Thiocapsa rosea: one gene and its partners. The protein of the gene in region 3 binds, or shares a complex with, the protein of the main gene of each other region. Links are inferred from orthologs where the notes say so. Each region holds a gene or a part of one and is shown on either strand. Other genes may lie near its edges. The genes, in order: dnaN, dnaX and holB.

The links.
Region 1: the proteins of holB (region 3) and dnaN are in contact, whole or in part, in a cryo-EM structure (PDB 8GIZ), measured with the Escherichia coli proteins. The link is inferred for Thiocapsa rosea from one-to-one orthologs.
Region 2: the proteins of holB (region 3) and dnaX are in contact, whole or in part, in a cryo-EM structure (PDB 8GIZ), measured with the Escherichia coli proteins. The link is inferred for Thiocapsa rosea from one-to-one orthologs.

What each region holds. Positions count from the first base shown.
Region 1 is NZ_RBXL01000001.1:1,596,858-1,607,172, forward strand. The notes cover bases 2,872-5,853. They hold dnaN (DNA polymerase III subunit beta), read right to left. Parts: upstream 4,922-5,853; coding sequence 3,821-4,921; downstream 2,872-3,820. Other genes in these bases: recF (DNA replication/repair protein RecF), read right to left, coding at 2,872-3,808; dnaA (chromosomal replication initiator protein DnaA), read right to left, coding at 5,113-5,853. Outside these bases: BDD21_RS07300 (lysophospholipid acyltransferase family protein), read left to right, coding at 1-42; gyrB (DNA topoisomerase (ATP-hydrolyzing) subunit B), read right to left, coding at 39-2,444; more of recF, read right to left, coding at 2,672-2,871; more of dnaA, read right to left, coding at 5,854-6,456; rpmH (50S ribosomal protein L34), read left to right, coding at 6,739-6,873; rnpA (ribonuclease P protein component), read left to right, coding at 6,870-7,268; membrane protein insertion efficiency factor YidD, read left to right, coding at 7,253-7,489; membrane protein insertase YidC, read left to right, coding at 7,482-9,164; tRNA uridine-5-carboxymethylaminomethyl(34) synthesis GTPase MnmE, read left to right, coding at 9,184-10,315. UniProt on the Escherichia coli protein: Confers DNA tethering and processivity to DNA polymerases and other proteins. Acts as a clamp, forming a ring around DNA (a reaction catalyzed by the clamp-loading complex) which diffuses in an ATP-independent manner freely and bidirectionally along dsDNA.
Region 2 is NZ_RBXL01000001.1:2,902,645-2,912,961, reverse strand. Bases 1-2,984 are described here. They hold dnaX (DNA polymerase III subunit gamma/tau), read right to left. Parts: upstream 2,354-2,984; coding sequence 647-2,353; downstream 1-646. Other genes in these bases: BDD21_RS12885 (coiled-coil domain-containing protein), read left to right, coding at 2,878-2,984; BDD21_RS12900 (YbaB/EbfC family nucleoid-associated protein), read right to left, coding at 112-435; recR (recombination mediator RecR), read right to left, coding at 1-96. In the rest of the region: more of BDD21_RS12885, read left to right, coding at 2,985-4,152; BDD21_RS12880 (fumarylacetoacetate hydrolase family protein), read left to right, coding at 4,189-5,004; BDD21_RS12875 (hypothetical protein), read right to left, coding at 5,216-5,770; BDD21_RS12870 (hypothetical protein), read left to right, coding at 6,139-6,585; cysS (cysteine--tRNA ligase), read right to left, coding at 6,944-8,344; BDD21_RS12860 (peptidylprolyl isomerase), read left to right, coding at 8,725-9,213; BDD21_RS12855 (UDP-2,3-diacylglucosamine diphosphatase), read left to right, coding at 9,234-9,995; BDD21_RS12850 (hypothetical protein), read right to left, coding at 10,211-10,317. UniProt on the Escherichia coli protein: Part of the beta sliding clamp loading complex, which hydrolyzes ATP to load the beta clamp onto primed DNA to form the DNA replication pre-initiation complex.
Region 3 is NZ_RBXL01000001.1:4,676,448-4,686,779, forward strand. The notes cover bases 3,359-6,357. They hold holB (DNA polymerase III subunit delta'), read right to left. Parts: upstream 5,373-6,357; coding sequence 4,344-5,372; downstream 3,359-4,343. Other genes in these bases: BDD21_RS20760 (TatD family hydrolase), read right to left, coding at 3,359-3,798; BDD21_RS20770 (PilZ domain-containing protein), read right to left, coding at 3,969-4,340; tmk (dTMP kinase), read right to left, coding at 5,369-6,070; mltG (endolytic transglycosylase MltG), read right to left, coding at 6,067-6,357. In the rest of the region: BDD21_RS20745 (NfeD family protein), read right to left, coding at 1-140; phosphate signaling complex protein PhoU, read right to left, coding at 458-1,123; pap (polyphosphate:AMP phosphotransferase), read left to right, coding at 1,413-2,990; more of BDD21_RS20760, read right to left, coding at 3,025-3,358; more of mltG, read right to left, coding at 6,358-7,068; pabC (aminodeoxychorismate lyase), read right to left, coding at 7,065-7,997; fabF (beta-ketoacyl-ACP synthase II), read right to left, coding at 8,016-9,254; acpP (acyl carrier protein), read right to left, coding at 9,373-9,609; 3-oxoacyl-ACP reductase FabG, read right to left, coding at 9,763-10,332. UniProt on the Escherichia coli protein: Part of the beta sliding clamp loading complex, which hydrolyzes ATP to load the beta clamp onto primed DNA to form the DNA replication pre-initiation complex.

The DNA of each region.
Region 1 (10,315 bases), 3.1 Mb from region 3 along the record:
GAGTCGACGGTCGCTGCATTGCCTGGACCGGACGCGGTTTAGACGTCCAGATTCTCGACGTTGAGCGCATTGCGCTCGATGAATTCACGCCTCGGCTCGACGTGATCGCCCATCAGGGTGGTGAAGATCTGGTCGGCACCCACGGCATCCTCGATGGTCACCCGCAACAGGCGCCGAGTCTCGGGATTCATTGTGGTATCCCAGAGCTGGTCGGGATTCATCTCGCCAAGTCCTTTGTAGCGCTGAATGCTGTGTCCGCGCTGCGCCTCGGCGAGCAGCCAGCGGATCCCTTCGCCCAACTCGGTAATCTCCTTACGGCGTTCGCCGCGCGCAATGTAGGCTCCCGGCTCGATCAAGCCAGCGACCTTTCGGCCGTAATCCAGGATCTTTGCGTAGTCCGCCGTGTGGAAGAAGTCCAGCGGGATGATGCGGCTCTCCGGAATGCCATGGATCAAACGAACCAACTCCAGCGCGCCAGGACGAAGCGATGTCGGATCGGTGAGACGGAGCTGGTAGTGCAACGAAAGCGACTTGAGCTGATTCAATCGCCGCTCCATGTCGTTGCGCCAATCGGAGAAGGCTCCGGCATCAGCCAGCAGCGCATCGTCGAGCGGTGGCGCCTTGGCCAGCTCGTCGAGAAAGACCGCGTCGTAGCGTGTCGATAGACGCTTGATGATCCCGACGAACACTTGATAGTCCCGCGCGAGTGTTTCGAGCGCGGTACGGGCCAAGGGCACCGTGTCCGCATTGACGTGGAGGTCGGCACCGTCCAGCGCAGCCTGGAGCATCGCGCGGTTCAGGGCCGCATCGTCGAGCAGGTACTCCTCCTGCTTCCCCTTCTTGATCTTGTAGAGCGGCGGCTGTGCGATGAAGATATGGCCGCGTTCCACCAGCTCCGGCATCTGACGATAAAAGAAGGTCAACAGAAGCGTTCGAATATGAGCGCCGTCGACGTCGGCGTCCGTCATGATGATGATTCGGTGATAACGGAGATTGTCCGGGTTGTATTCTTCGCGCCCGATCCCGCATCCCAGCGCCGTAATGAGGGTACCGACCTCGGCAGAGGACAACATCTTGTCGAAACGGGCCTTCTCGACGTTCAGGATCTTTCCCTTGAGCGGAAGGATCGCTTGGAAGGCCCGGTCACGCCCTTGTTTGGCCGAACCGCCTGCGGAATCACCCTCGACCAGATACAGCTCCGAGTTGGCCGGGTCCTTTTCCTGGCAGTCGGCAAGCTTGCCCGGCAACCCTGCAACATCGAGCACGCCCTTGCGTCGCGTCATCTCACGGGCTTTGCGGGCCGCCTCGCGAGCCCGCGCGGCCTCGAGCATCTTGTTGGCGATCGCTTTCGCCTCCGCCGGCTGCTCCTCGAGAAAGATGTTCAACTGCTCGACGACGAGTGACTCGACGATCGCCTTCACCTCGGAGGAGACCAGCTTGTCTTTCGTCTGGGACGAGAACTTCGGGTCCGGCACCTTCACGGACAGGACCGCGGTCAAGCCTTCGCGCGCGTCGTCGCCGACCGGACGGATCTTCTGGTTGCGGTCGAGACCTTCGCGCTCGATATAGCCGTTCAAGGTCCGGGTCAGCCCGGCACGCAGTCCGGCCAGATGGGTGCCGCCGTCCTTCTGCGGGATGGTGTTGGTGTAGCAGAAGATCGTCTCTTGATAGCCGTTGTTCCACTGAATCGCCAACTCGACCGTGACGGATTGCCGCTCGGCGGTGAAATGGATCACGCTCGGGTGGATCGGCTCTTTGTTCTGGTTCAGGTGCTCCACAAAGGCCCGGATGCCGCCCTGGTACTCGAAGATGTCCTCTCGGCCGGTTGCCTCTTCGAACAACTCTATACGCACACCGGAGTTGAGGAACGAAAGCTCGCGAAGTCGCTTAGCCAGGATGTCGTAATGGAACTCGATGTGGGTAAAGGTCTGGTCCGACGGATAGAAGCGGATTTCCGTTCCCGTTGCATCGGTGTCTCCAACGAGCTTGAGCGGGTACTGAGGTTCTCCGAGGTGGTACTCCTGCTGATACAGGCGCCCCCCCCTGGATATCTTCAAAAAAAGGCGATCGGAGAGAGCGTTGACGACCGACACGCCCACACCGTGGAGCCCTCCCGAGACCTTGTAGGAGTTGTCGTCGAACTTTCCCCCGGCATGGAGGACCGTGAGGATCACCTCGGCCGCCGACCTTTGTTCCTCGGAATGGATATCCACGGGGATCCCGCGCCCGTTGTCGGTCACGGAAACCGAGCCGTCATCGTGCAGGATGACACGGATGTTGTCGCAATGGCCGGCAAGGGCTTCATCGATGGAGTTGTCGACGACCTCGAAGACCATGTGGTGGAGACCGGTGCCGTCATCCGTATCGCCGATGTACATGCCCGGCCGCTTACGGACCGCGTCGAGTCCGCGAAGGACTTTGATGCTCGTTGAATCGTAGGTCATGTGGCCTGGTCGAAATGCTGGATCGGTGGGAGGGCTCGCAAACGCTGGCTGCGCGACCGTTGATGGATCGCCGCATCACGCCTTTTTTGGAAGCATGGTGCGCCCCGCTGTCGGTGAGGTGGACGCCGGGGCAAGGCTGCTGCCTGAACACCCCCATTATACGGGAACGGGCGCCGAAGCGCCTTAAGGGCGGCGGGTGCGGATATGGGCAGTGGACGGTGAGGCCGTCAAACCGAGGACAACCTCGTCGGGGTAAGATCGACGATCGCAGGTGGGGTGAGGACGCCATGTTCCACGTGGAACATGGCGTCCGGCATCGTGGATCCATCGGCGATGCCCCCGGACTCGGCGCTCAAGCGTGCGATGAACAGCTGTGCGACCGACTCTCCGAGCACCCGCCAGAGTCGATCAGCGGTGCCTTTGTCGAGCTCGGCATCGACGTCGTCGAGGAGCCAGAGCGACGGCGCGAGCCCGGTCATTCGGTGAACACGTTCTGCCGCGAGCTGAAGAAGACAAACGACCACCTTTGCCTGGCCACGGGAGAGCCTCGATGGAGATCCGTCGCGGCCGATCCTGATATCGGCCCGGTGTGCGCCCGCGAGGGTCTGACCGCGTTGTATCTCCGCGCTCCGCCCCCGCTCCAGGATGTCCAACAAGTCGCTATCCTCCGGCCAACCGCGCTCGAAGAACAAATCGCACCCGTCTAGGAACGCAAAGTCGTCTGCGAGCGTTCTGAACTGGGCGCGCCACCGCTCCAGGAAAGCCACGCGTTTGCCTGTTATTTGGCCCGAAAGGTCGACGAATGCCGCATCCCAAGTCGACACGCGAGCGCCGCCTTGCCGGAGTGCCGCATTTCGCTGGGCGAGGACACGCCGAAGATCCGCCCGCAGCCGACCAAGCTGATGTTCCACGTGGAACACATTCCAGTCCAAAAGCCCGCGTCTGAGTGTCGGCTCCCCCTCCAACAGAATCTGAGGATTCTCCCCGACAAGCTTGACCCGCAGGGGGCTGTCGCTCGGTGGTAGCGAACCCAACGGGACACTGTTATACCGTCTCAGACTTCCCCGACCGCTTCGCTCAAAGACCAAAATCGAGTCGCTCGACGAATCCACCTCCCGAAACCGCCCTTCGATCAGCGTTCGACGCTCACCGTCGGTCGTGAGGGAACCCGCCTTGCGTCCACGAAAACTCCGGCCTCGAGCCAAAAGATAAACCGCTTCAAGCAGCGTTGTCTTTCCCGCACCGTTGTCCCCGGTCAAGAGGATCCGTTGCGACTTCTCCCGCAGGTCCAGATCCACGCTCCGGAGGTTTCTTAGATTCCTGATCCGCAGCGTCAAAAGCCGCGGACCTGTCAAACCGTCCATGAACTCCGCAGATCACAACCGCATCGGCATGACGACATAGGTTTCGTCCTCCGCCGCGAGACCACGCCAAACAGAGCTGCTCCCCGCATCGCTGAATCGAACCTCGATCTCCGTGCCCTCGACCGCACCCAAGACATCGGACAAATAGGCAACATTGAAACCGATCGCGACGGGCTCGCCGCTGTAGTCGAGCTCGATCTCCTCCTCCGCCTCCTCCTGCTCGGGATTGTGAGCCTGCAGCCGTAGGACGCCCTCCTCGAACGCCAAACGAACGCCACGATATTTCTCGTTCGACAGAATCGAGGTCCGTGCCAAGGCGCGCTTCAAGGCATCGTTACTCACCCTGGCCACCTTTCCGAGCTCGCGCGGGATAACCCGATCGTATTCCGGATAACGTCCGTCGACCAACTTGGAAGTCATGATCATGCCCCCGACCGCAATCCGAATGCTCCTCGAACCGACCGAAACCGTCACTTCCTCGTCGGTGGATGCCAATTGTCGCCGAAGCTCGAGGATTGTCTTGCTCGGTACGATGACCTGGACGCGTTCCGGCACATCCAAATCCAGGGTCCGATGAAATTTCGCCAATCGATGCCCGTCGGTGCCGACGGCCGTGATCCCGGTGCGTTCCCACTCGAGCAGTAGACCGTTCAGGTAATAGCGCACGTCCTGTTGGGCCATCGCGAACGAGGTTTTATCGAGAATCTGACGCAGGACGCCCTCCGGAACCTTCACCTCCACACCATCGATGTCGGCATCCATCAGCGGGAAGTCCGCCGCGGGCAAAGCACCGAGGGTAAACCGACCGCGTCCCGCAGTGACCAGGCAACGCTCGTTGTTCAGTCGAAACCGAATCTCCGTCCCTTCAGCCAGATTCCGGCAAATATCCATCAGCTTTCTAGCCGGAAGCGTGGTCTCACCCACCCCCGGCACCGTGGCGGTACAGCTCGTCCTCACCTCGACCTCTAAATCCGTTCCGCAAATATCGAGGCGGTCTTCGCGAGCGGACAACAAGAGGTTCCCGAGGATCGGGAGCGTTTGGCGTCGTTCCACCACACCGACGACTTTACTGAGCACAGGCAACAAGCGTTCACGGCTGACGACAAGCTCCATCGTGATCTCCTAAAACTTAAGTAATTTAAAAAACCTGTAGTAATAAGGGCTGTGCATGAGTGCAGGAGCGCCCACAACTGACCTTGGATCAGCGACATCGGCGTGCTCGACCGAAGACACAACCTCTGGGCAGTCTGTGTATAAGTTTCGACTCAAACCGCCTTCGATTTCTGTCAACACGCTATCCACAGCTATGAGGTCAGAGTTCTCAACAGGTTCTTGTAGTCCTCTTCGATCGATGCGTCGCTGTCGCGAAGATTCTTGATCGTCCGGGTCGCGTGCAGGACGGTCGTATGATCACGTCCTCCGAAGGCCCGTCCGATCTCGGGTAGACTGTGCTTCGTCAGCTCCTTTGCGAGCGCCATGGCGACCTGACGCGGGCGAGCGATCGAGCGACTGCGTTTCGCCGAGATCATGTCGGAGGTTCTGAGCTTGTAGTACTCGGCCACGGTCTTCTGGATATTCTCGATACTGACCTGTTTGTCCTGTGCGGCCAGCATGTCCCGAAGCGCATGTTTTGCCAGCTCCATGCTGATGGGTTTGCCGGTGAACTGAGCGTTGGCAACCAGACGTCGGAGCGCCCCTTCGAGCTCGCGAATGTTCGAGCGAATCCGCCGCCCGACGAAAAAGGCGACATCCTCCGGCAGATCCACACCCCAGAGGCTCGCTTTGCTGTGCAGAATCGCGACACTGGTTTCGAGGTCCGGCGGCTCGATGGAAACCGTCAGTCCCCAACCGAAACGGGATTTAAGCCGCTCTTCAAGGCCTACGACCTCCTTCGGAAAACGGTCGCTGGAGAGGACAATCTGTTGGCGGGACTCGAACAGTGCGTTGAAGGTGTGAAAAAACTCCTCCTGTGATCGCTCCTTCCCCGCAAAGAACTGAACATCGTCGATCAGCAGGGCGTTGACCGAGCGATAGGTCTTCTTGAACTCGTCGATTCGGTTGTGCTGAAGCGCCTTGATCATCTCGGCCACGAACCGCTCCGAGTGCAGATAAACGACCCGAGCGTTCGGGTTGGTCGCGAGGACGATGTTGCCGACGGCATGCATCAGATGTGTTTTGCCGAGCCCAACGCCGCCGTAGATGAAAAGCGGGTTGTATGCGGTACCCGGATTCTGTCCGATCTGGATCGATGCCGCCCGGGCGAGCTGGTTGGATTTACCCTCGACGAAGCTGTCGAACGTGAAATCCGCGTTCAAATTGGCACTCGCCCGCCGCGCGGCCAACTCACCGTCTGCATCCACGGGAACGGCGGCGGTGGAGATCTGGGCCGGCGTGCCATTCGAGGTGGAGTCTAAACCCCCGACCTCGAAGCTCAGCCTCGCGATCGCACCGTCGCTGTAGGCACGGCACAGGTCAAGCAGCCGCCCCTCGTAATGCTGGCGCGTCCAATCCAAGACGAACCGGTTCGGCGCGAACAACCGCAACCGACCCTCGTCCACCCGCGCCTGCAACGGCAGGATCCAGGTGTTGAACTCAGCCGAGGTCAACTCTCCTTTCAGTTGTCTGACACACTGTTCCCATACTCCCACGGTGGACTCCCAAAAACCCGCTTGCTGTTGTCGAGCAGGACCGTCGATCGCTCCGGCGCTCCTGATGGCTCGGCCGATCGGTCCGGAGGTTTCCCTCGCTGACCTCTCCCCGATCCGGTGTTGCGGCAGTCTAGCCTCCCGGACGAGACTTATCCACAACCGGTCGCCCAGAGCCCGAACCCTATCGGCATTGACTTTCAGGCGGAAATTGCTTATGTTTCCGCGCCTTTTAAGGCGGGGCTCAGCCGAGTCCCGGACGACGCGACTTCCGGAGCACCGAGCATGAAACGCACCTTCCAACCCAGCCGCATCAAGCGCGCGCGGACCCATGGTTTTCGCGCGCGCAGCGCGACCAAAAACGGCCGAAAGGTCCTCAATGCCCGCCGCGCCAAGGGTCGCGTGCGCCTGATCCCCTGAACCGCGCGGAGGATCGCGCCGAGCCGCCCGCGGAGCCGGATCAGACCTTTCCGCGGACCTGTCGACTCACCCTTTCCCGACAGTTTCGTGACGTCTTTGCCGAACCGCGGCGCCGCGGCGGCGCCGGCTTCCTCGTGCTGTACCGCGAGAATCAATTGGAGCATCCACGACTCGGGCTCGCGATCGCGAAGAAGTGCGCGCGCCGCGCCGTCGACCGAGCCCGTTTGAAACGGATCGTTCGCGAAAGCTTCCGGCTCAATCGCTCGCGCCTCGGCGGCTGGGATATCGTTGTGCTGTGCGCGTCCGGCGCGCCGGCCATGCCGAATCAGCGCTTGTTCGCCACCCTCGCCCGCGCCTGGGATACCATCGAGAAACAACCATGCGTCGAATCTTGATCGTCCTGATCCGCGCCTATCAGTACGGCATCAGTCCGCTCCTCGGGCCGCATTGCCGATTCCATCCCTCCTGCTCGCACTACGCCGTCGAGGCGATCGAGCGCCACGGATTCCTGCACGGCGGCTACCTGGCGATGCGCCGGGTGTCCCGCTGCCACCCCTGGCACGAAGGCGGCTTCGATCCAGTTCCAACCGAAAGGCAGACCAGTTCTCATGGATAACCAGCGTTTAATCCTGTTTTTCGCCCTGGCCGCCGTAGTGTTTCTCATCTACTCGGCCTGGATGGAAGACTACGGGCGCCCGGCTCAGCCGCAGGTGGCGCAGGAGCGCGGTCTGACGGTCGATGCATCCGCCCCCTCCTCCGCGGCGCCGGATGTCCCGCAGGTCGCGACGACCCCCGATGCCATTACCGCCGGCATGTCTGCCGCCGAAGCGTCGACGTCACCGACCGAGATCCCGGTCCGGGTCGAGACCGACGTCTTCCACATCGAGATCTCCCCGCGCGGTGGAACCCTCTCCGCGGCCTGGTTGTTGGATTACGCGACCGTCGCGGAGCGTCCGGACGAACCCTTCCAGTTGCTCAAGCCCGTTCCCCCGAACATGTTTATTGCCCAGTCGGGGCTGCTGGGCGAAGACCCCTCATTGCTGCCGACACATGAGGCGATCTTCGAGGCCACTCAGTCCGTCTATCGGCTCGGGCCGGACGAGAAGACCCTCGATGTCGAATTGGTTTGGGTCAGCGACACCGGCATCGAGGTCCGCAAACGCTACAGCTTCGAGCGCGGCAGCTATGTCGTGCGCACCAGCCAGTCGATCACCAACACGACCGACGCGCCTCTCGTCGCGCGCCAGTACAACCAGCTCCAGCGCACGGATCTCTACGATCCGAACGAATCGCGCTTCATCCACACCTTCACCGGTGCCGTCTATTACAGCCCGGAGGACAAGTACAAGAAGGTGTCGTTCGACGACATGCGCAAAGGCAAGCTCGACCGGAGTGTCGCCGACGGCTGGATCGCCATGATGCAGCACTACTTCCTGGCGGCTTGGATCCCGCCGGCGGGCGTGCTCGAGACCTTTTATACGAACGTCCTCGCCGACTCGCGCTACATCATCGGCAAGTACTCGCCCGCGGTCAGCATCGCGCCCGGCGCAACCCACGTCTTCGAGAACGAGCTCTTTGTCGGTCCGAAGCTCCAAGACCAGCTTGCGGGCGTGGCTCCGGGGCTGGAGCTGGCGGTCGACTACGGTTGGCTCACCGTCATCGCGCAGCCGATCTTCTGGGTGCTCAGCAAGATCTACTGGGTGGTCGGGAATTGGGGTTGGTCGATCATCTTCCTCACGATCCTGATCAAGCTGGCCTTCTACAAACTCTCCGAGACCAGCTACAAGTCGATGGCCAACATGCGTCAGCTGGCGCCTCGACTGCAGGCATTGAAAGATCGCTACGGCGACGACAAGCAACGCCTGAACCAGGCCATGATGGAGATGTACAAGACCGAGAAGATCAACCCGCTCGGCGGCTGTCTGCCGATCCTGATCCAGATCCCGGTCTTCATCGCGCTTTACTGGGTCCTGCTCGAGAGCGTGGAGCTGCGCTATGCGCCCTTCATCCTCTGGCTCGACAATCTCTCGGCGCCCGACCCCTACTTCATCCTGCCGCTGATCATGGGTGTCTCCATGTTCGTGCAGATGAAGCTGAATCCGCCGCCGCCGGATCCGATGCAGGCGAAGATCATGATGGCCTTGCCGTTCGTCTTCACGGTCTTCTTCGCCTTCTTCCCGTCGGGCCTGGTGCTCTACTGGACCGTCAACAATCTCCTGTCCATCGCGCAGCAATGGCACATCACCCGCACGATCGAGAAGCAGGCGGCCGCGGCCAAACGGAAGAAGTAGACCCTGTGGGTCGAGCGCAATGGTGACAGACACCATTGCAGCCGTCGCCACCCCGCCCGGATTCGGCGGGGTGGGCATCGTGCGGGTGAGCGGCAGCGGTGTTTCCCGTATTGCCACCGCCGTGCTCGGCCGGCTTCCTGCTGCGCGATCCGCGAGCTTCGCGACCTTCCGCGATGCTTCGGGCGCCTTCATCGACCAAGGCATCGTCCTTTACTTTCCCGCACCGGCATCCTTCACCGGCGAGGATGTCCTCGAGCTACAGGGCCACGGCGGCCCGGTCGTGTTGGATCTTCTGGTCCAGCGCTGCCTCGAACTCGGCGCCCGCCCTGCCCGCCCCGGAGAGTTCTCCGAGCGCGCCTTTCTCAACGGCAAGATCGATCTCGCGCAGGCCGAGGCCATCGCGGATCTCATCGAAAGCTCGACCGCGCTCTCCGCCCGGCTCGCCGGACGCAGCCTGCAGGGGGTCTTCTCGCAGAAGATCGACGACCTCATCGAGCGCCTCATCCGCATGAGGACCTACATCGAGGCCACGCTCGACTTTCCCGATGAAGAGCTCGATCTCGCTGCCGATCTCGGCGTCTCCGACGATCTTCGGATCCTCATCGGCCTCACAAGCGAGGTTATGGGTGCCGCGCGTCTGGGGCAGGTCATTCGAGATGGTCTCGCGGTCGTCATCGCCGGCCCGCCAAACGCTGGAAAATCCAGTTTGCTCAATGCCCTGTCCGGACAGGATGCCGCCATCGTCACCCCGATCCCGGGCACCACGCGCGATCTGCTGAAGCTCGATATCCAGGTCGACGGATTGCCCATTCGGATCGTCGATACCGCGGGGCTGCGTCACAGCGAAGACCTCGTTGAGCGCGAAGGCGTGCGGCGAGCGCGTGAGCAAATCGACCAAGCCGACCTGGTCCTCTGGGTCTACGACGCCGCCGAAGGCCCGGATCCGCTGACCCGCGAGAGCCTCCCGGCACGCGTTCCGGTCACCCGCGTCCGCAACAAGATCGACCTCTACGGCATGCCGCCCGGATCGAGCGAGGTGGAGACGGGCACGGAGATCGCCCTCTCCGCGAAGACCGGAGAAGGGCTCGACCTCTTGCAGTCCCACCTGAGGGATCGAGCAGGTCTCGGTGCCCTGACCGAAGGCGCCTTCG
Region 2 (10,317 bases), 1.8 Mb from region 3 along the record:
CAGATGGAAGGCGATGCGCTGCGCCGACTTGGGCCCGACGCCGGGCAGGCACCGCAGGGCATCGATCAACTGACCGAGAAGCGGGCGCTCGGACACGGCGTCGGGCCGCGCCTAGAAGGGCAGCTTCATCCCGGGCGGCAAGGGCAACCCGGCGGTCAGCTCCGCCATGTTCTCCTTCGCCTTCTCGGCCACGCGCTGGCTTGCACCGTTGACGGCGGCGGTGATGAGATCCTCGAGCATCTCCTTGTCGTCGCCCATCACGCCGGGGTCGATCTCCACCCGACTGACCTGATAGCGGCCGTTCATGGTCACCTTGACCATACCGCCGCCGGACTCGCCGACGACCTCTTCCAGGGCGAGCCGCTCTTGGGCCAGCTTCATGTCTTCCTGCATCTTCTGCGCTTGCTTGAGCAGGTTACCGATTCCACCTTTCATCATGCGTTGTCGCGGGAAACCTCGGCCCCGGGGCCGAGGCGGGATAGCGCACGGCGGCGAACGCCGTCCATCTCCCGCATCCTCTCTTCTCGGTTGGCTATCTCGTTGGAAGAATCCGTCGCAGTGCGACCCCAGTCCACCCGAACCTCCGCACGGAGATTCGGCGCAACAGAAACGCCCGGCGCGTCGTTTGCGTGCCGGCACGCCGGTTTCAATCGGTCGGCTCGATACTCCCGGCGATCCAGCTCGCGTCGAGTTCGTCCTGCATCGCGCGCGCAACCGGGTCCTCCTCCATCGCGGAGACCGCCGCCTGACGACGCTCGCCGGTCTCGCGCTCGCGTCGCTGGGCCAGGGTCTCGCGCTGCGGCCGGGCGACCTGGATGTCGAGCTTAACCGCCGTCCCCATGGTCTTTTCCAGCGCGGCGTGCAGGCGCGCTTCCGCACCCGGGGAGCGCAGATGCTCGGCGGCCGGATCCAAGCCGAGCGAGAGTTGCCCGTCCGCCCAGCCTTTCAGATCGCAATGATGGGCGATCTGGCTCGCGATCCCGCCCAGCTCCAGACGATCCACGAGCGCGAGCCATTCCGCGTGCGAGGTGAGCACGACTGCACGCGCGGCGCCCGGAGTCTCGGTCGGCGCGTAGACTGCGGCAGCCGCACGCTGCGCCGGCGCAGGCTCGGCGACGCGCGGCTCGGCAACCGGCCGGAGCATCGATACCGGTGAGGATACTGGCGAGGACGCTGGCGAGGACAGTGGCGAGTTGGCCGCACCGCCGGGCGCGGTCTCGCGCAGGGGCGCGGGGCGCGTCGGCGCTCGCGTGGGTTCGTCCCGATGCGGACCCGGCCGAAACGCCAGGGCGCGCAGCAGGACCATCTCGAAACCGGCGCGCGGATCGGGGGCGAGCGGCAGGTCGGCTTGCCCGGTCAGCGCCACCTGATAATAAAGCTGTAGGTCCTCGGCCGGGAGCGCGCCTGCCAGCGCCTTCAGACGCGCGGCATCCGGATCGTCCGGGGCCAGTGTCTCGGGCACCTGCTGAAGCAGTGCCAAGCGGTGCAGCAGCGTGATCAGCTCGCGCAGCAGCTCTTCGAAATCCGGCGTGAGGGAGGCCACGCGCTCGACCTCGGTCAGCACGCGCGCGCCGTCGCCCGCCGCCAACGCGTCGAGCAGATCCAGCGTCAGATCACCCGGCAGGGTCCCGAGCATGGTGCGCACGCCCGACTCCTCGACCCGCCCGCCGCCGAAGGCGATCGCCTGATCGAGCAGACTCAAGCCGTCGCGCATGCTGCCGTCGGCACCGCGGGCCAGCAAGGGCAGCGCGGAGGCCTGAAACTCAAGTCCCTCGGCCTCCAGGACATGCTGGAGCCGGGCACGGATCTCCTCGGGCAAGAGACGGCGCAGATTCAACTGCAGACAGCGCGAGAGCACCGTGACCGGAACCTTTTGCGGGTCGGTGGTCGCGAGCAGGAACTTCACATGCGGCGGCGGCTCCTCCAAGGTCTTCAACAAGGCGTTGAAGCTGTGGTTGGAGAACATGTGCACCTCGTCGATCAGATAGACCTTATAGCGTGCACGGGCCGGGGCATAGGGGACGTTGTCCAGAAGCTCGCGGGTCTGGTCGACCTTGGTGCGCGAGGCGGCATCCACCTCGATCAGATCGACGAAACGCCCGCCGTCGATCTCACGACAGGACGCGCAGACCCCGCAGGGGCGCGCACTCACACCCTCCTCGCAGTTCAGCGCCTTGGCGAGGATGCGGGCAAGCGTGGTCTTGCCGACACCGCGGGTGCCGGTAAAGAGATAGGCATGATGGAGCTGGTCGCGATCGAGCGCGTTGGAGAGTGCGCGGACGACATGCGATTGTCCGACCAGATCATCGAAGCTCTTGGGGCGCCATTTGCGGGCGAGCACCTGGTAGGACATGCGTGGTTCGAGTCGGAGGAATTCCGTGTGGGGCGGCTGATAGAGTGGCGCGTGGTGAACGGTGATTGGCTGGAAACGAATCCACGAAGACGACGCCCACCCGCCCGACCCGATCGGGTGGGGCGGCGGCCGACGCCAGCCACACCCCGGCACACGCTTCAACCGCTGCGGCTGCTCCCTTCCGGGCCTGACCGGGTTCACGGTTTCGCGTTGCGAGGGGACCGGCGCAAGCCACCATGACATCGACATGCGGGCCGTGGCCCGAATCGACGCGCAAGGTTAACAAAGCGCACGACCGAAGACAAACGCCCGACGCCGGCTCGCTGGCTCGACATTGGCTCGACACTGGCTCGACATCGGCCCGAAACTAGCTCGACAATGGCCCGACACCCGAATCGACCCGACCGCCCGGGCGTGGCAGACTCCACGCGGACGACCCGTGGCCGGGGCCGAGCATCCGACACGGCCGAGCCCGCCGGCTCGGGACCCGCGCAAACAGACCCGCCGAGGCATTCTCATTACCCATGCGTCCTATCGCCCCGCTCATCCTTGTCCTCGGGACGCTCGTCATCGGCGGCGTCGGCGATCTCGCCGCCGAGACCGAGCCCCCTGCAGTCTCAGCCTCCGAAACCCAGCCGGATGTCTGGAACAGAACCCTCGAGACCGCCACCGGGTGGTGGGAGCGCTCGCGCGACTTTGCCGATCGGGCCGTCGCCGATGCGAAAGGACTCTTTGCCGACGATCGGGATTTCGCCCGGGTCTGGGGCTCGGTCGTCCCCACGCTGGACTCGGCATTGGTCCTGGAAGAGCGCCACGGCGAGCTGCCCGAGAAGACCTGGTTCGGGGCCGATCGGCGCTCCAATCGCGAGGAGATCAATGCCCTGCTCGACACGGCGGTGCAGATCCTCTCGACCTCGCCGATCCAAAACTACCGCGAGCGGATCCGGATCCTCCAAGCCCAGATCGAGAAGGCCCGTGCCGGGATCGCCGACGCCCGGCAGAAGCGGATCGCCGCCCCCGCGGAGTCGACGCTCAGAAGGACCGTCGCCGATTACGATCGACTGATTGGATCGCTGGAAGACGACATCGACCGCCTGAACGGCGAGCTGGCCGCGGTGAAGCGGGAATTCGCCGGCGAGCTGCGCGGCATGGGTCTGGAGCTGGCCGACGATCAGCTCGAACTGCTGCTCTCGACCGTCGTCGGCGACAATATGATCGACCTGGGCATCTTGTTCGACAACGTCAAGGCGGTCACCGCCCAGCTCGAGGTGCTGGTCGCCCAAAGCGGCGAGGATCTACAGAGCGCGCGACGCTATTACGGCCTCTATGTCGTCCTGCTGCAGGCGCTCAACCGCATGCACCTGCAGATCGAGGAGGCGATCGGGGAGCAGTATGTCCCGCAGATCGACGCCATCATCGCGCGTGCCCAAGAACTCTCCGGCGAGACCCGAGCCCTGCAGCGCGAGTCGCCGGGACGCCAGGAGGTGCTCGCGGCCAACCTGGAGGCACAGCAGTTGACCGTGCAGGCCGCCGAGATCTATCGCCGCTACCTCGCGGAACAGGCTGCGCAGGTGAAGCAGGCAAGACGCGAGCTCGAGAAGGATATCGCCGCCGCCTGGAACACCTACGAGACCGTCCGGGTGTCCGGCGAGCTGGTGAGCCTGGTGCGATCGAGCCAACAGCTGCTCGACGGCCTGATGAATCGCCAAGTCCCGACCCTGCGCCCCTTCGAGAATCTGGAGATGCAGCGCGAATTCCAAAAACTCACCGAGCAGCTGCGAACCCGCAGCGCCGGCTGAATCCCGTATCCATCCGCTATCGACGAGACCACGAACATGAAGATCGCCCGCTTTCTCGACACCCACTGCACCGTCCACTACGGCATCCCGATCGACGCCGGGCATGCCCGCCGGCTCGGCGGTCACCTCTACGAGGGTCTGACCGAGACCGCCGACGAGATCGCGGTGGCGCGCTGGCTGGCGCCGATCGTCCCGGTCAACGTCTACGGCATCGGCCTGAACTATCGCGCCCATGCCGAGGAGACCGGGGCCGCCATCCCGGCCAACCCGGTCGTCTTCATGAAGCCCACCACGGCGATCACGGATCCGGGCGCGCCCATCATCCTGCCGAACGCCTGCGAGCACGGACCCGAGGTCGACTACGAGGCCGAGCTCGCCGTGGTCATCGGCCGCACCGCGCACGACGTCCCGGTGGCGTCCGCGCTCGATTACGTGCTGGGGTACACCTGCGCCAACGACATCTCCGCGCGACGCTGGCAGAAGGAAGGCGGCGCCGGCCAATGGATTCGCGGCAAGAGCTTCGATAGCTTCTGCCCGCTCGGGCCGGTCTTGGTCACCGCCGACGAGATCCCGGACCCGCAAGCGCTGAGCGTCATCTGCACGCTCAACGGCGAGCGCGTCCAGACCGGCCACACCAGCGACATGATCTTCACCATCGCCGAGCTGATCGCCTTCCTCAGCCGCGACACCAGGCTCTTGCCCGGCACGGTGATCATCACCGGCACCCCGCCCGGCGTCGGCTTCGCACGCACGCCGCCGCTGTTCCTGAGCGCGGGCGACCGGGTGGTGGTCGAGATCGAGACGATCGGGGCGCTGGAGAACCCTGTTGAGCAGGCGCGAAGCCTGGCCTGAGGCGGAGAGGGTCGGTCGGTGATCGTCGGTTGTGCCGAGCCGCGCGAGGCACAACCCACCGTCGGCGCATTGAATTCGATCCCGCGGGCCGCCTGGCCGGCGGAAGAAGACGACTGCAAGTCGTCGATCCCGGGGACATCGTCACTTCGCGACGATCGCAGGCATCGCTTCGCCACTCACCACTCACTACTCACTACTCACTACTCACCACTCACCACTCAGCTCGAAGCGCGTCGTTCCGCCCTCGATCCAAACCGCCGAGGGGCAAATGACCGAAGACGATGTCGCCCTCGGTCCCGTCGTCGAGGGCGATCTTGCCGATGCCGTTGCGGCCGTCGCTCGCGCGGATGATGTCGGCCCAACCGCTGCGACCGTCGTCGCAATAGACATCGAAGACGGCGTCGGCCGAGCCGGTGAAGGCGTTGTAACCGCCGCGGCAGGCGTTTTGGCCGTTGGAGACGCGGAAATCGGCCGCGAAGGGCGAGGAGCGATAATCGCCGGTGTAGACCTCGCCGCCCATGATGACGGCGAAGGGACCGGAGGTTGAATAGCCCGGCGGCAACCGATTCGGCTGGCCGCGGTCGATCTCGTCCAAGACCTCGCTCACGCAGGAGGAGTAAGACTCCGGATCAAGGTGGGCGCAGAGACGCCGAGCATAGTCCATCGGCGAAACGCTCGCGCTGATCCCGCCCAGATGATTCGGCGGCACGAGTCCGCAGGCCCCGAGCAGGAGCGACAATAGGGCAGCGACATGGAAGCGGGTCATAAGCGTTCTCCGCGCACAACGACCGGTAAACCGAGCGGCCGGGACGGGTGAGCCGGACCGGTGATCGTCCCGGTCGAGACCGCCTCGATCGTCTCCTTGCCCGGTGAGCACGCGGTCAGTTTAGGCCCAATCGCGCCGGCCGGGGAGCATTAAACCGCGCCCCGCGCGGTATGCGATGTTTTTGGACGGGATCGGCCCCGGTCGACTTGACGACCGCTGGAGACGGCGCGGTTTAAGACCGAGCGCGCATGAAACCCATGCATCGCACCCTGCACAGCGGGGCGCTTTCGGACTACAGTTCCCGGAACGGCGAGACGCGCAGCGACCGACCCCGATCTCGAATCAACCCGACACGGAGCGACTCAGGGATGCGAACCAGGCCATTCATCCACGGATCCAAGCCAGGCGAGGGGCTGCCCGAGACGACGCGGCTTGTCGCGCGGTGGAGCACGCGTCTCCTCGCACTCGGCCTTTCGAGCCTGCTCCTCGCCGCCCTGTCATCCGGCTGTGCCCAAACGCCGGGCTTGCCCGGACAACTCGCCGAGCTGAGCTGTATCGGCGGATGCCAAGGTGTCCGAGACCAATGCAACGCCGATGCGCGCTACAGCTATCGCCAATGCCAGGCAGGCTACAGCGAGGCGTTCGTCGACTACCGCTGGTGTCTGGCCTCCGCTTTCGAGCGCTCCGAATGCGGTTATCCCTGGTGGTCCTGCGCCGAGAACCTCTTCGGCTACTGCGCCAATCGCGCTACCGAGTGCGAGCAAGCCTGCCGCGCACGCAGCACCGCTCAAGACCAGTGGAGCCGGGACCGGTAAACGGGGTCGAAGGATCTGCTCGTTGTCGTTGTCGTTGTCGTTGTCGCTGTCGTTGTCGTTGTCGTTGTCGTTGTCGTTGTCGTTGTCGTTGTCGTTGTCGTTGTCGTTGTCGTTGTCGTTGTCGTCCGGTATTCGATTACGACGACGACGAATTCCCCGACGGTTTATTCAAGACTGGCGGCGTAAGCGGACCAGCACCACCCGAATACAAGCAAAAAACGTAGGATGGGTAAAGCGCAGCGAAACCCATCCTCCCCGCTCCGACGCCCAAACCCATCCTCTCCCGCCCGCACCCGTGCGCGCAACGATTCGGCCCGCAAACAAAGGGTCTCGGATACCAAAGATCCATTCGCCCCCGTCAAGCCCCGCGCCGCCAAGCCGTCCCGCTCGGTCCGTCCTCGAGACCGATACCCGCCTCCGTCAGCAGCGTGCGCAGCCGATCGGCCTCGCCCCAATCCTTGGCGGCGCGGGCGGCGATTCGCGCCTGAACCAGGTTCTCGATCTCTTCATCCGACAGCCCCCCGTCGTCGGCCCGGCCACGAAGATAGAGCTCCGGATCCTCCTGCAGGATGCCGAGTACGCCGCCGAGCCGTCGCAGCACGGCCGCCGGACCGGCGGCAGCGCCGGGATCATCCGCTCGGATGCGGTTGACCTCGCGCACCAGATCGAACAACACCGCGAGCGCCTCGGGCGTGTTGAAGTCGTCGTCCATCGCGGCATGAAAGCGCTCGACGAAGGGCGCGGCAACGGACGCATCCGGCGTCTCGGACGCGACATCCGGCACGCCGCGCAACGCCGTGTAGAGTCGGGTCAGCGCCGCACGGGCCTGCTCGAGGTGCTCGTCGTCGTAGTTCAGCGGGCTGCGATACTGGCTGGTCAGGATGAAATAGCGCACCTCCTCGGGACGGAAGCGCTCCAGGATCTCGCGCACGGTGAAGAAGTTGCCGAGCGACTTGGACATCTTCTCTTCGTTCACGCGCACGAACCCGTTGTGCATCCAGACGTTCACGAAGGTCTCGCCGGTGGCCCCTTCGGACTGGGCGATCTCGTTCTCGTGATGCGGGAACTGCAGATCCGCCCCGCCGCCGTGGATGTCGAAATGATGGCCCAGTGCGCAGGTGCTCATGGCCGAGCACTCGATATGCCAGCCGGGCCGTCCCGGTCCCCAGGGCGAGTCCCAGGCCGGCTCGCCCGGCTTGGCGGACTTCCAGAGCGCGAAGTCCAGCGGGTCGCGCTTGGCCTCGTCGATCTCGACCCGAGCGCCCGCGCGCAGATCCTGTGGATCCTTCCCCGAGAGCTTCCCGTAGCCCGCAAAGCGCGCCACCGCGTAGTAGACATCGCCGTTCTCGGCGACATAGGCGAGCCCCTTCTCGATCAGGGTGCCGATCATGGCGAGGATCTCGTCCATGTGCGCCGTGGCGCGCGGCTCGTCGGTCGGAGGCAGGATCCCGAGCGCATCGGAATCCTCGTGCATGGCCTGGATGAAGCGCTCGGTGAGCGCCTGCATCGGCTCGCCGGCCTCGGCCGCGCGACGGATGATCTTGTCGTCGATGTCCGTGATGTTGCGGATATAGGTCACCTCGTACCCGAGCGCGCGCAGATAGCGATAGACGACATCGAAAACCACCATCACGCGCGCATGACCCAGATGGCAGTAGTCGTACACGGTCATGCCGCAGACATACATGCGCACCTTGCCGGGCTCGATCGGCTCAAAGGGCTCTTTGCGGCGGGTGAGGCTATTGTGGATCTGCAACATGGAATGCACTCGCGAGTGGGTTGGTCCGGGCCGCAAGGGGTCCGGAGCCGGGTTCCGGCAAGCCCGGCATGGTAACAAAGCCGAGGATGCAGGCGTGAACCCGCCTTTCCCCGACTGCGCAAAGGCCGTACCATTCAACCTAGATCGCGTCCGGAGCAAGACGCGCACTTTCGAGTAAGCTCGACGTTTGGCGCGTCCAGGCCCTTCGTGGGAACGCGGTTTAAAATTTGATCTTTTTGAATACCTTAAACCGCGCCGGCTCCGACATGTGTCGGAGCCGGCGCGGCCGAGCCAATCCAACAAACGACGCATACCGCGCCGGGCGCGGTTTAAACCCGCGTGCGCCGCCGGCGCGCCAGTACAGCCTGCGGAGATCCCCGATGATCAAGCTCACCACCACCCTCGGCGACATCCTGATCCAGCTGGATGCCGAGAAGGCGCCCAAGACCTGCGCGAACTTCGAGCAGTACGTCCGCGACGGTCACTACGACGGAACGCTGTTTCACCGCGTCATCGACGGTTTCATGATCCAGGGCGGCGGCATGACGCCGGACTTCACGCCCAAGCCGACACGCGCTCCGGTGGAGAACGAGGCGAAGAACGGACTGAAGAACCTCAACGGCACGCTCGCCATGGCGCGCACCATGGACCCGCACTCGGCCACGTCGCAGTTCTTCATCAATGTCGCGGACAACGGCTTCCTGGATTATCCGGGGCAGGACGGCTGGGGATACTGTGTCTTCGGATACGTCGTCGAGGGGATGGATGTCGTGAACGCCATCCGCGGCGTTCAGACCGGCTCCCGTCACGGGCACCAGGACGTGCCGGTGCAGGATGTTGTCCTCGAGCAGGCGGTCGTCGCCGACTAACGCGCCGAGGCGGGACACGCGTGCCGACCGAAGACGTCAGCGTCTTCGTCTCCGACCTGCATCTGTCGCCGGATCGACCGGCGACGGTGGATCTCTTCATCGCCTTCCTCGCCGGGCGCGCCCGCGAGGCGGATCAACTCTATCTCCTGGGCGACATCTTCGACGCCTGGATCGGCGACGACGACGACGGCACGCCCAACGCCGAGGTGAAGGCCGCACTCGCCGCCGTCACGGCCTCCGGGGTCCGCTGTCATCTGATGCACGGCAACCGCGACTTCCTGATTGGTCGGGCCTTCTGCCGCGAGACCGGATGCCGGCTCCTGCGCGACCCGACCCTCGCCCGGTTCGACGGCGAGCCCACGCTGCTCATGCACGGCGATCTGCTCTGCACCGACGACGTCGCCTATCAGCGATTTCGGCGCCGCATCCGCAACCCGCTGGTGCAGCGCCTCTTCCTCTGGCGATCACTCGCGGCGCGTCGCCAGGTCGCCGCCGACTACCGCCGCAAAAGCGGAGCCGCGACCGCCGAGAAGGCCCTGGACATCATGGACGTCAACCAAGAGACGGTCGCACACTATCTGCGCCGTTACGGCGCCGCGCGCCTGATCCACGGGCACACCCATCGTCCGGGCGATCATCGCCTGCAGATCGACGGCCGAGAGGCCGTGCGCTCGGTGTTGGCCGAATGGCACCCGGATCAAGGCGAGATGCTGGTCCACGGACCCTCGGGTTGGCACCGAGAGGCCGTACAGTCTTCAGTCGACAACCTCTACAGGCTGTAGACGCGTAGGTCGTGGTGACGATCGGAGGCACAACTGACAACAGCTCTCGTTGTCGTTGTCGTTGTCGTTGTCGTATTCGTGGTTGTCCGGAATCCGATTACGATTACGATTACGATTACGACAACGACAACGACAACGATTAGGGTTGTCGCTTTTGCCGAGACGGGCGAGGCACGACCCACGCCCGACACGTCCGGCAGGCACGCAAAGCTCGATCAAAGGGGGTCGGTTAGGGGATCACGCCCGATCGCCTCGGTCACGCGCGCGTCGGCGGTCGCGAAGGAATAGCCGCATTCCTGCGGCGTCATCTGTTCGGCGGCCA
Region 3 (10,332 bases):
AGAAACAGCAGCAGTCCGATCAGTAGCGCGGCGATCCCGAAGAAGACCGCAATCACGCCGGGCAGCGCAAGCTCGGACAGGATCAGCAGGACGCCGATCAGGGTCCAAAGGGAGGCAGGGGTAAAGGTCCAGTCGATCATGGGCAAGGCTCGGGCCGATCGCTCCATCCGTTGTACCGAGCGAACTCTACCATCCGGACGAGTGCTTGGCATACGTCGATGCCCAATCAGGCATCATTCGTCATTTCGGCCATCGTGGCACTTGGCACGGAGCGCAAGGGGCATGCGTGACACCGCGGAGCGGATGTCACGAGGCTCTTGAGGTTTGTGTGGCCCGTCTAGTGGAAACATTCAGACATTCCGAGACCCTCCGAGACCATAGTCGTTGTCGTTGTCGTAATCGTCCATCGATACGATTACGACAACGACAACGACAACGACAGCGAATGGTTCGCAGATCAATCGAGATCCGGTGTCTGGCCTGTCGCGATGTAGACGACACGCTCGGCGAGATTGGTGGCTCGATCCGCAACCCGCTCGTAGTTGTGGGCGATCGACAGAAGCGACACGCCGACCTGCGCGTCGTCCGGATTGGAGCGAATCCAGTCGAGGATCTCTTCGATCAGGACCCGCTCCGCGTTGTCGACCTCGGTGTCACGCCCCGCAGCGGCACGCGCCATCGCCTCGTCGGCGTCTCGGGCATAGGCCGTCATTGCCGCGACGAACATCGCAGTCGCCGCATCGCCGAGATCCACGCAACGCGCCACCGCCCCCTCGGGAAGCGATCGCGCCTCGCAGCGCATCAGGATGCGCGCGATGTCGGCGGCATAATCCGCGATGCGCTCCATCTCCGAGATCATCTCCAAAGATGCACCGATCACGCGAAGATCCGATCCGGCCGGTCTGTAGGCCGCCAAGACGACGAGCGCCTGCTGCTCGAGTGCACGGCGCTCGTGATTGATCTCGGCATCCCCGGAAACGATCGTGCGTGCCAAGTCGAGGTCATGTCGACGCAGGACGTCTAGCGAGCGCTCCAGTGCCTCTCGGACCTGTTCGCCGAGGGAAAGGATGCCCGCCTTTAATGCCTCGCGCTTCTTGTCCAACAACAGGTTGGAATTCGACATGGTCAAGTCTCCGTCAGGGTTCGATCGGGTCGTGCGCCGGTGGCGCGTCCCGAATCTACCCGGAAAATCTGACGATTTCGTGACCGCAAGCAACTCATTGTATTTTCTCTATCTGAAGCGCGTCCCCCACACCGTCTGTCAAGCAGCACACGTCGGAGCCAGCTCGTATGGCGTATTTACCCTGTTGGAGGCGGTTTAGAACGCTTGCTCGATCGGCCCCATGCGAAGACCATAGCCCCGAAGTCGGCCGTTTCGTGGAAGCGGATCCCGCATCATGAGGAAATGACGCATGTTCGAATCGACAAAGGTGGGGCGCTCGGTCAGCAAGGATGACTTCAAAGAGCAGCAGGAGGAGCTGCGCACCGAGCTGCTTTCGGCGCAACGCGACCTGAAGGACTCCGATATCCCGGTCGTCGTTCTCATCTCCGGCGTCGAGGCCGCAGGCAAGGGCGAGGTGGTGAATCGACTGAACGAATGGCTGGATACGCGCGGCGTTCAAACCTTCGCCTTCTGGGACGAGACCGACGAGGAGCGCGCACGTCCACGCTATTGGCGCTTTTGGCGCTCCATGCCGCCCCGTGGGGAGATCTCGATCCTCTTCGGCGGTTGGTATCAGACCCCGATCGAGCATCGGTTCCAGGGACATTGCAGCGACGCGGAGCTCGACGGGGAGCTCAACCGCATCGTGGACTTCGAGCGCATGCTCATCCAGGACGGCGCACTCATCCTGAAGTTCTGGTTCCACATGTCCGAAGAGGACCAGAAAGCGCGTCTGAAGGAACTCTCGCGCGACGACAAGAGCCGCTGGAAGATGCTCCCCGACAAGAGCAAATTCTCCGAGCAGTATGCCGCCTTCGAGCAGGTTGCAGAGCGGGTCATCCGCTACACCGACCGGGGTGTTTGCCCCTGGTATCTGGTGGAGGCCGAGGACCGGCGCTACCGCGATTTGACCGTCGGCAAGACCCTACTGCACGCCATCCGTTCGCGCCTGGGCGATAACCCGCCGGACGAGCGCAAGACCAGCGGCGGCAGTCCGGAGCTGCCGAGCGGTGCGAACGCACAGATCACGCTCCTGGATCAACTGGATCTCTCGCTCGCCTTGGACAAGGACACCTACAAGGCGGAGATGAAGCGTCTGCAGACCGAGATCAACGAGCTGGCCTGGAGCGCTTACAACCAGAAGCGCTCGACCGTTCTGGTGTTCGAGGGTGTCGACGCCGGGGGCAAGGGCGGCGCGATCCGCCGGATCACGACCGCGATCGATGCGCGCCTCTATCGCGCCATTCCGGTCGCCGCGCCCACCGACGAGGAGAAGTCACACCACTATCTTTGGCGTTTCTGGCGCCACATCCCGCGCGCGGGCTACATCACACTCTACGATCGATCCTGGTACGGACGGGTTCTGGTCGAGCGAGTCGAGGGCTTTGCCGGCGATGCCGAATGGCGACGCGCCTACTCGGAGATCAACCGCTTCGAGGAGCAGCTGGTGGACAGCGGCGTGATCCTGCTCAAATTCTGGATCCACATCAGCCAGGACGAGCAGCTCAGACGCTTCAAGGATCGCGAGAGTGTCCCGTACAAACAGTACAAGATCACCGACGAAGACTGGCGCAACCGCGAGAAATGGCCGCAATACAAGGATGCGATCAACGAGATGGTGGTGCGCACCAGCACCAAGCATGCGGCTTGGACCCTGGTGGAGGGCAACGACAAACCCTATGCGCGGATCAAGGTGCTCAAGACTGTGTGCGACACCGTGCGGGAGGCGCTCAAGCACGACCCGGAACCGACGGCCGGTTATCTACCCTGCGGCGATAAACGGCCCGAGCAGATGAAGAAGGGGGCGAACGGCAAGTCCGATTCGTGAGCCTTTGTGACGCGTAGGGCTCGGCACTGCGGCCCTACGCGATGGCGAACAGCCGGAAGTAATTCGCGCGTGTGACCGCGGCAATCTCCGCCGGATCCATTCCGCGCAGCTCGGCAATCCGGTCTGCGACATGGGTGACCATCTTTGGCTCGTTGGGTTTGCCGCGATGGGGCATGGGCGCGAGGTAGGGCGAATCGGTTTCGATGAGCAGGCGATCGAGCGGGACGCGGCGCGCAACCTCGCGCAGCTCCTCGGCGTTCTTGAAGGTGACGATCCCGGAAAAAGAGACATAAAAACCCAGATCCATGCCGGCCTTCGCCATCTCCCAATTCTCGGTGAAGCAGTGCAGTACCCCGCCGACGGCATCGGCACCCTCCTCCCGCAAGATCTCGATCGTATCCTCGCGGGCATCGCGCGTGTGGATAATCAGCGGCTTGCCGCACGCGCGCGCCGCGGCAATGTGGACGCGGAAACGCTCGCGCTGCCGAGCCGGATCCAGATCGCGATGGAAATAGTCAAGTCCGGTCTCGCCAATGGCGACGTTTCGCGGATCGGCCGCCAACGACACCAACCGTTCCGCGGTCGGTTCTTCGCCATGCTCCTGGTTCGGATGCACGCCCACCGAGACGGCGACCTGCTCGAAGGGATCGACCAGGCGTCGCATGTCCGGGTAGTGCTCCAGATCGATCGAGACGCAGAGCATGTGCGTGACGCCCGCATCGGCGGTCGCCTGCATGAGCCCGGTGAAGTCGCCCTCGTATCGACGAAGATCCACTCGATCGAGGTGACAATGGGAATCGACGAGCATTCGCTCTCCTGGTGCAGTGCGGCAGATGTGTCGAGGCCGTTCGTTGTCGTTGTCGTTGTCGTTGTCGTAATCGTGGTCGTTGTCCTATCGATGGTCGACTACGAAAACGACAACGACGATGATCTCGGACGGTCTCGGAATCTCTGCACCGCTACACCACATGGTGTGGCCTACATGGTGTGAGTGGGACGATCCGAGTTGAGCGCGCCGACGAGATAGTCCTCGATCTTGCGGCGCGCCATGCCCTTGTCCTGGTCGCTGAACTGCACGCCGACCCCGATCGCACGGCTGCCCTCGGCACCCGGCGGCGTGACCCAGACCACCTTGCCGGCGACAGGGATGCGCTCGGTCTCCTCCATCAACTGCAGCAGGAGAAAAATCTCGTCGCCGAGCTGATAGCGTTTCGTCGTCGGGATGAAGAGTCCCCCGTTTTTGACGAACGGCATGAAGGCGGCATAGAGCGCAGCCTTATCCTTGATCGCGAAGCTGAGGATACGCTGCTGTCCCGCAAGGGATCCGGTGGATGCGCCCGGTATCGCCATGGGTCAAGATCTCCTGAGGGCTTGCCCCGCACCGACACGGAGCCATTCGATCGACAAGGATTCCAGCATAAGCTGGGGATTCGCCCTGGTTTCCACCAGAGCACGGGCACGTAGGACGCGTTGCAGGAGTCGATGGAGCGAGGCCGGCTCCAGACGCCGCGCGAGCGTACACAATGCCTCGCGTTGATCCGGATTGTCGAGCCGTGTCGGGTGCTCGCATGCGGCCAAACGCACCAAGTCGACCAGCCAGCCGGACAACCAATCCAAGCATAGCCGTGGTCCGAGGCTGTTCCAAGCCGATGCCTCCGCAAGCGGGTCGCGCTCGCCGCGGGCGATCGCGAGGAACCCGGCGATCCGCTCGCGCCGCTGCTCGAGCCGGGCGTCTTCGAACTCGTCCAACGCACGCAGAGGTCCGCCATGCGCGAGACAGAGGCGCAATGCGGACGTCTCTCGGGGGATTCGCCCGGCCAGCCATGCGAGCGCATCCGCCGTGGACGGCGTCGGGATGCGGATCGGAGCGCAACGGCTGCGAATGGTCGCCGGCAGGCGCCCGGGCTGCTCCGTCACCAGGACGATGAGCGCGGCACCCGGTGGCTCCTCGAGGGTCTTGAGCAGGGCGTTCGCCGCCGCGGCGTTGAGATGATCCGCAGGATCCACGAGGGTCACCTTCCACGCGGCCCGGCTCGGTGTCAGTGCGCCCCGCTCCACGAGCGCGCGGATCGCCGCGACCGGGATCTCTTCGGATTTCGCCTCGGGATCCGGTCCGACACGCAGCAGATCCGGATGGCTCGCAGCGGTGATCAGGGCGCAATCCGCGCAGCGTCCGCAGGCAAGTCCGTCCGCCGTGGGCGTGCTGCACAGCATCGAGCGGGCCAGCAGCTCGACGAGATGGCGCTTGCCGATGCCGCGCGAACCGCTGAACAAAAGGCCATGCGCGAGTCGCCCGTCTCGGCGTGCCTGATTCAAACGCTCCCAATCCTCCGCCAACCAGGGCAAAGGTGCATCGAATGCGAGCGGTGTCGGCTCGGTCACACCGCAGCTCCGTCACCTGACGCACCGGCGGTCTCGTACCTCCGGCTCTCGACGAGGGCAAGCAAGGCTTGGCACGCCTGCTCGGCGACGGCGCTCAAGGGCGCCGCCCCATCGATTAGACGATAGCGCTCCGGGCTCGCGTGCGCCCGTTCGAGATAGACCGCGCGTACCGCCTCGAAGAAGCACAGGGTCTCCGACTCGAAACGATCGGCAGCCCCGCGACCGCGTGCACGCGCGAGCCCGAGCGCAGGCTCAAGATCGAAAAGCAGTGTCAGATCCGGCCGCAAGTCGCCCTGAACCAGCGTCTCGAGCACCGCGATGCGCTCCGGATTCAACCCGCGCCCTCCACCTTGATAGGCGTAGGTCGCGTCGGTAAAGCGGTCGCAAAGCACCCAGGCGCCGGATTCCAGTGCAGGTCGGATCCTCTTGGCGAGATGCTCGGCGCGTGCCGCGAACATGAGGAGCAGCTCGGCGGTCTCGTCCATCCCGGTGTTGGCCGAATCGAGCAGCAAGGTGCGGATCCGCTCGGCAATCGGCGATCCTCCGGGCTCGCGCGTCGTCACGACCGCGATACCCAACGAGGACAGAAGCGCCGAGAGCGGGGCGATGTGTGTCGACTTGCCCGCGCCCTCGATGCCTTCAAGCGTAATGAAGCAGCCTCGCCCCGGTTTCGGATTCAGCGCGGTCGAAAGGTTCATTGCTCACCCAGGATATAGCGACGAACCGCCCGGTTGTGCGCGTCGAGCGTGGCGGAGAAGACATGTGTACCGTCGCCGCGCGAGACGAAATAGAGGCTGTCCCCGTCGGCGGGGTTGAGGACCGCATGGATGGCGGCCCGCCCGGGCAAGGCGATGGGTGTCGGCGGCAGGCCGTTGATGACATAGGTGTTGTAGGCGGTGGCCTCGCGCAGATCGGCGCGTCGAATGCGACCCTCGTAACGCTCGCCCATCCCGTAGATCACGGTCGGATCGGTTTGCAGGCGCATCCCTTTGCGCAGTCGGCGCACGAAGACACCCGCGATCTCCGGGCGTTCATGCGCGGCACCCGTCTCCTTCTCGACGATCGAGGCGAGGATCAGGGCCTCGTAGGGACTGTCGATCGGGAGCCCCTCGCGGCGCTCCGCCCACTCCTCCCCCAGCACCTGTTCCATGCGCTCGAAGGCGCGCTGCAGGACCGACAAACGCGGCGTGTCGCGCGGAAAGCGGTAGGTGTCCGGAAAAAGGCGCCCTTCGGGATGCTCGCCGGGTCGACCGAGCTTGGCCATCAGGTCCTCGTCGGACAACGTCGAGAGCTCGCCCGTAAAACGATCCTGTGCCTCGATCGCCGCGACGGCCTGCCGAAAGGTCCAGCCTTCGACCAACGTGACGGGATGCTGCACGACCTGGCCAGAGGTGATGCGCGCCAGGACATCGACCGGCGTCATCCCGGCGCTCAACTCGAACTCGCCGGCCTTGACGCGCGCCTGATCACCTTGCCGGTAGGCCAAGGCGATGAAGTAATAAGGGTGTTTCAGAATGCCCTCGTCGGTCATCCGACGCGCCAATCCGCGCAGCGAGGTCCCGCGCGGGATATCGAGGATGGTGCTCTCCTCGGGCAAAGGCACCGGCTCCCTGAGGAAGGCGCCGTAATCGAGCCAAAGACCGGCGCCGATCGCACCTGCGGCGAGCACCAGAACGAGTAAGACGCGTGCAATCATGGATCCGGCCATTCAGGTGTCTGCGCCGCTCGACGGACGGCGCTCAAAAAATCGAGCGGAAGGCGCTCGGTGTCGAACCGCCGATCTGCAAGACGCGACACCGGCCAGACGCCGATCCGCGCATTCGTCAGGAAGAGCCCGGCCGCCTCCTCGAGCATCCTGCGCGTGACCGGTCGCTCGACACAGGCGATCCCGGCCCGAGCGGCGGATTCGAGGACGAGCGCGCGCACCGTTCCGGCGATCCCGCTGCGCGACACCGACGGGGTGACGAGCGCGACACCGTCCCAAACGAAGAGATTCGTCATCGTCCCGCCCACCAGGTTCCCGACCTCGTCGCACATGAGACCCTCGGCGATCTGCGGATCATCCCATTCCCGACGGGCAAGCACCGCATCCAAGCGGTTGAGATGTTTGATCCCGGCCAGACAGGGATTCACGGATGCGGGGGTTTCGCAATAGCGGATCGCGACACCGCCGTTGACACCGTCGTTGACATCGTCGTTGACACAGGCGTCGGCAGTCGGTGACGAGGCATAGGACAGCAGGATGCGACGGGGGTGCGGCGAGGCGGGAGGCCGGTAACCGCGACCGCCGACGCCGCGGGTGAGGATCAGTTTCAAAACGCCGTTATCGAGTTCGGTGCCGATCCGGACGGCCTCCTCACGCAACACCGATGGAGGTGGCCTCGGGAGCCCCAGCCGATCGGCGCCGAGCGCGAGACGCGCCATATGACGATCCCAGAGACAGGGCATGCCGTCGCGAATGAGAATGGTCTCGAACAGTCCGTCGCCGTAGTGCAGTCCGCGATCCCCGACGGGGATCCGGTCGTGCTCGCGCCCGTCCACCAAGACGCGCCGGAAACCGGCCCCAGCGACGCCCTCGTCATCCGACGGATCGGCAATCGGAGACGAAGGCAACGAGCCGACCAAGCGACCTCGAGGTCGACCTTAAAGTCGACGAAAGGCCAGGGTGCCGTTGGTGCCGCCGAACCCGAACGAGTTGGTCAATGCGAGATCGATTCGCATCTCTCGGGCGGTATTGGGGACGTAATCGAGATCGCAATCCGGATCCGGCGTCTCGTAGTTGATGGTCGGCGGTGCGGTCTGATCGCGCAGAGCGAGGATCGTGAAGATGGCCTCGGCGCCCCCGGCAGCACCCAACATGTGCCCGGTCATGGATTTGGTCGAGCTCACCGGGATCTCGTAGGCGCGCTGGCCGAACGCACGTTTGATCGCCATGGTTTCGGCGACATCGCCGGCCGGCGTCGAGGTGCCGTGCGCGTTGATGTAGTTCACCTGCTCCTTGTCGAGACCGGCATCCGCGAGTGCGAGCAGCATGCAGTCGCAGGCACCTTCGCCGTTCTCCGACGGCGCGGTCATGTGATAGGCATCGGAGTTCATGCCGACGCCGACCAGCTCGGCATAGATGACGGCGCCGCGCGCCTTGGCGCGCTCGTACTCCTCGAGCACCACGACGCCCGCACCGTCGCTGAGGACGAAGCCGTCGCGATCGCGATCGAACGGCCGGCTGGCGGCCTCCGGGGCGTCGTTGCGGGTGGAGAGCGCGCGGGCTGCGGCAAAGCCGCCGAGTCCGACCGGCGAGGTCGCCATCTCGGCGCCGCCCGCGATCATGACGTCCACATAGCCGTGGCGGATCATGATCGCCGCCTCGCCGATGTTGTGCGTCGCCGTGCTGCACGCGGAAACGATCGAGTAGTTCGGCCCCTTGAGCCCGAACTTGATCGAGAGGTTTCCGGCAACCATGTTAATGATGTTGGCCGGCACGAAGAACGGCGAGATCCGACGCGGTCCCTTCGTTCGATAGGCCTCGTAGTTGTTCTCGATGCCCGTGATCCCGCCGATCCCCGAACCGATCGCCACGCCGATGCGGCGACGGTTGGAATCATCGATCTCCAGCCCGGCGTCGGCAATCGCCTGACAGCCCGCAGCCATGCCGTAGTGGATGAACTTATCCATTTTCTTGGCTTCTTTTTCAGCGATGTAATCACTGATTTCGAAGCCATAGATCGGGCCGCCGAAGCGAGTGCTGAACGGCTCGATATCGAAGTGGGTGATGGGTTTGATCCCGCTTTTGCCGGCGAGGATGTTGTCCCAGGAGGACTTGACGTCCAAACCGACCGGCGCCACGAGGCCCAAACCGGTGACCACTACCCTTCTGCCTGACATTGCCTACCCCTTTCGTTCGAAACGCGATATTCGGCGCTCGCCGCCGCACCGGCATCCATCTGCGGCCGACGGCCCTCGAGCCTCGGAGCACCCGACGAGCCGGGTGCCGGACACCCGCCTAGGCTTGGTGCTGGTTGATGTAGTTGATGGCCTGCTGGACGGTGGTGATCTTCTCCGCGTCCTCGTCCGGGATCTCGGTTTCGAACTCTTCTTCGAGGGCCATGACCAACTCAACCGTGTCGAGTGAGTCCGCGCCCAGATCGTCGACGAAAGACGCCTCCGAGGTCACTTCCTCTTCCTTGACGCCAAGTTGCTCGACAACGATTTTGCGGACTCGATCTTCAACGCTGCTCATGGGACTGGTTCCTCCGGATGAATAAAGGTGGCCCTCGCTGGACCAGGCGGTATTCTAGTGACAATCGACGGCCGATGAAAGCCGCATCAGTCCTCGACAAAAAAGACAAGGATCTGATTTAGTTGATCTTAATCATATCGGCGACGACGCCTTTCATGCCATGTGCATGCCACCGTTCACGTGCAGGGTCTCGCCGGTGATGTAAGCCGCTGCGGGAGAGGCCAAAAAGACCACGGCGCCCGCAATCTCCTCGGGCTGTCCGAGACGTCCCAAGGGAATTCCGCCGATCAATGCCTGGCGTTGCGCCTCGGGCAAGGTCCGGGTCATATCGGTGTCGATGAATCCGGGTGCGACACAGTTGACCGTGATCGCGCGTGATCCGACCTCGCGTGCCAACGCCTTGGTGAAGCCCATCATGCCTGCCTTGGCAGCCGCATAATTGGTTTGACCGGCGTTCCCCATGGCGCCCACGACGGAGGCAATATTGATGATCCGGCCTTTGCGCGCCTTCGTCATCGGGCGCAGACATGCCTTGGTGACGCGGTACAGCGAGCTGAGGTTGGTCTCGATCACCGAGTCCCACTCTTCGTCCTTCATCCGCATCAGGAGGTTGTCGCGTGTAATTCCGGCGTTGTTCACGAGAATCCCCGGTGCACCGAGGCGCTCGGTGATCTCCCCGACGGCAGCCTCGACCGAAGCCTGATCGGAGACGTCGAGCACGAC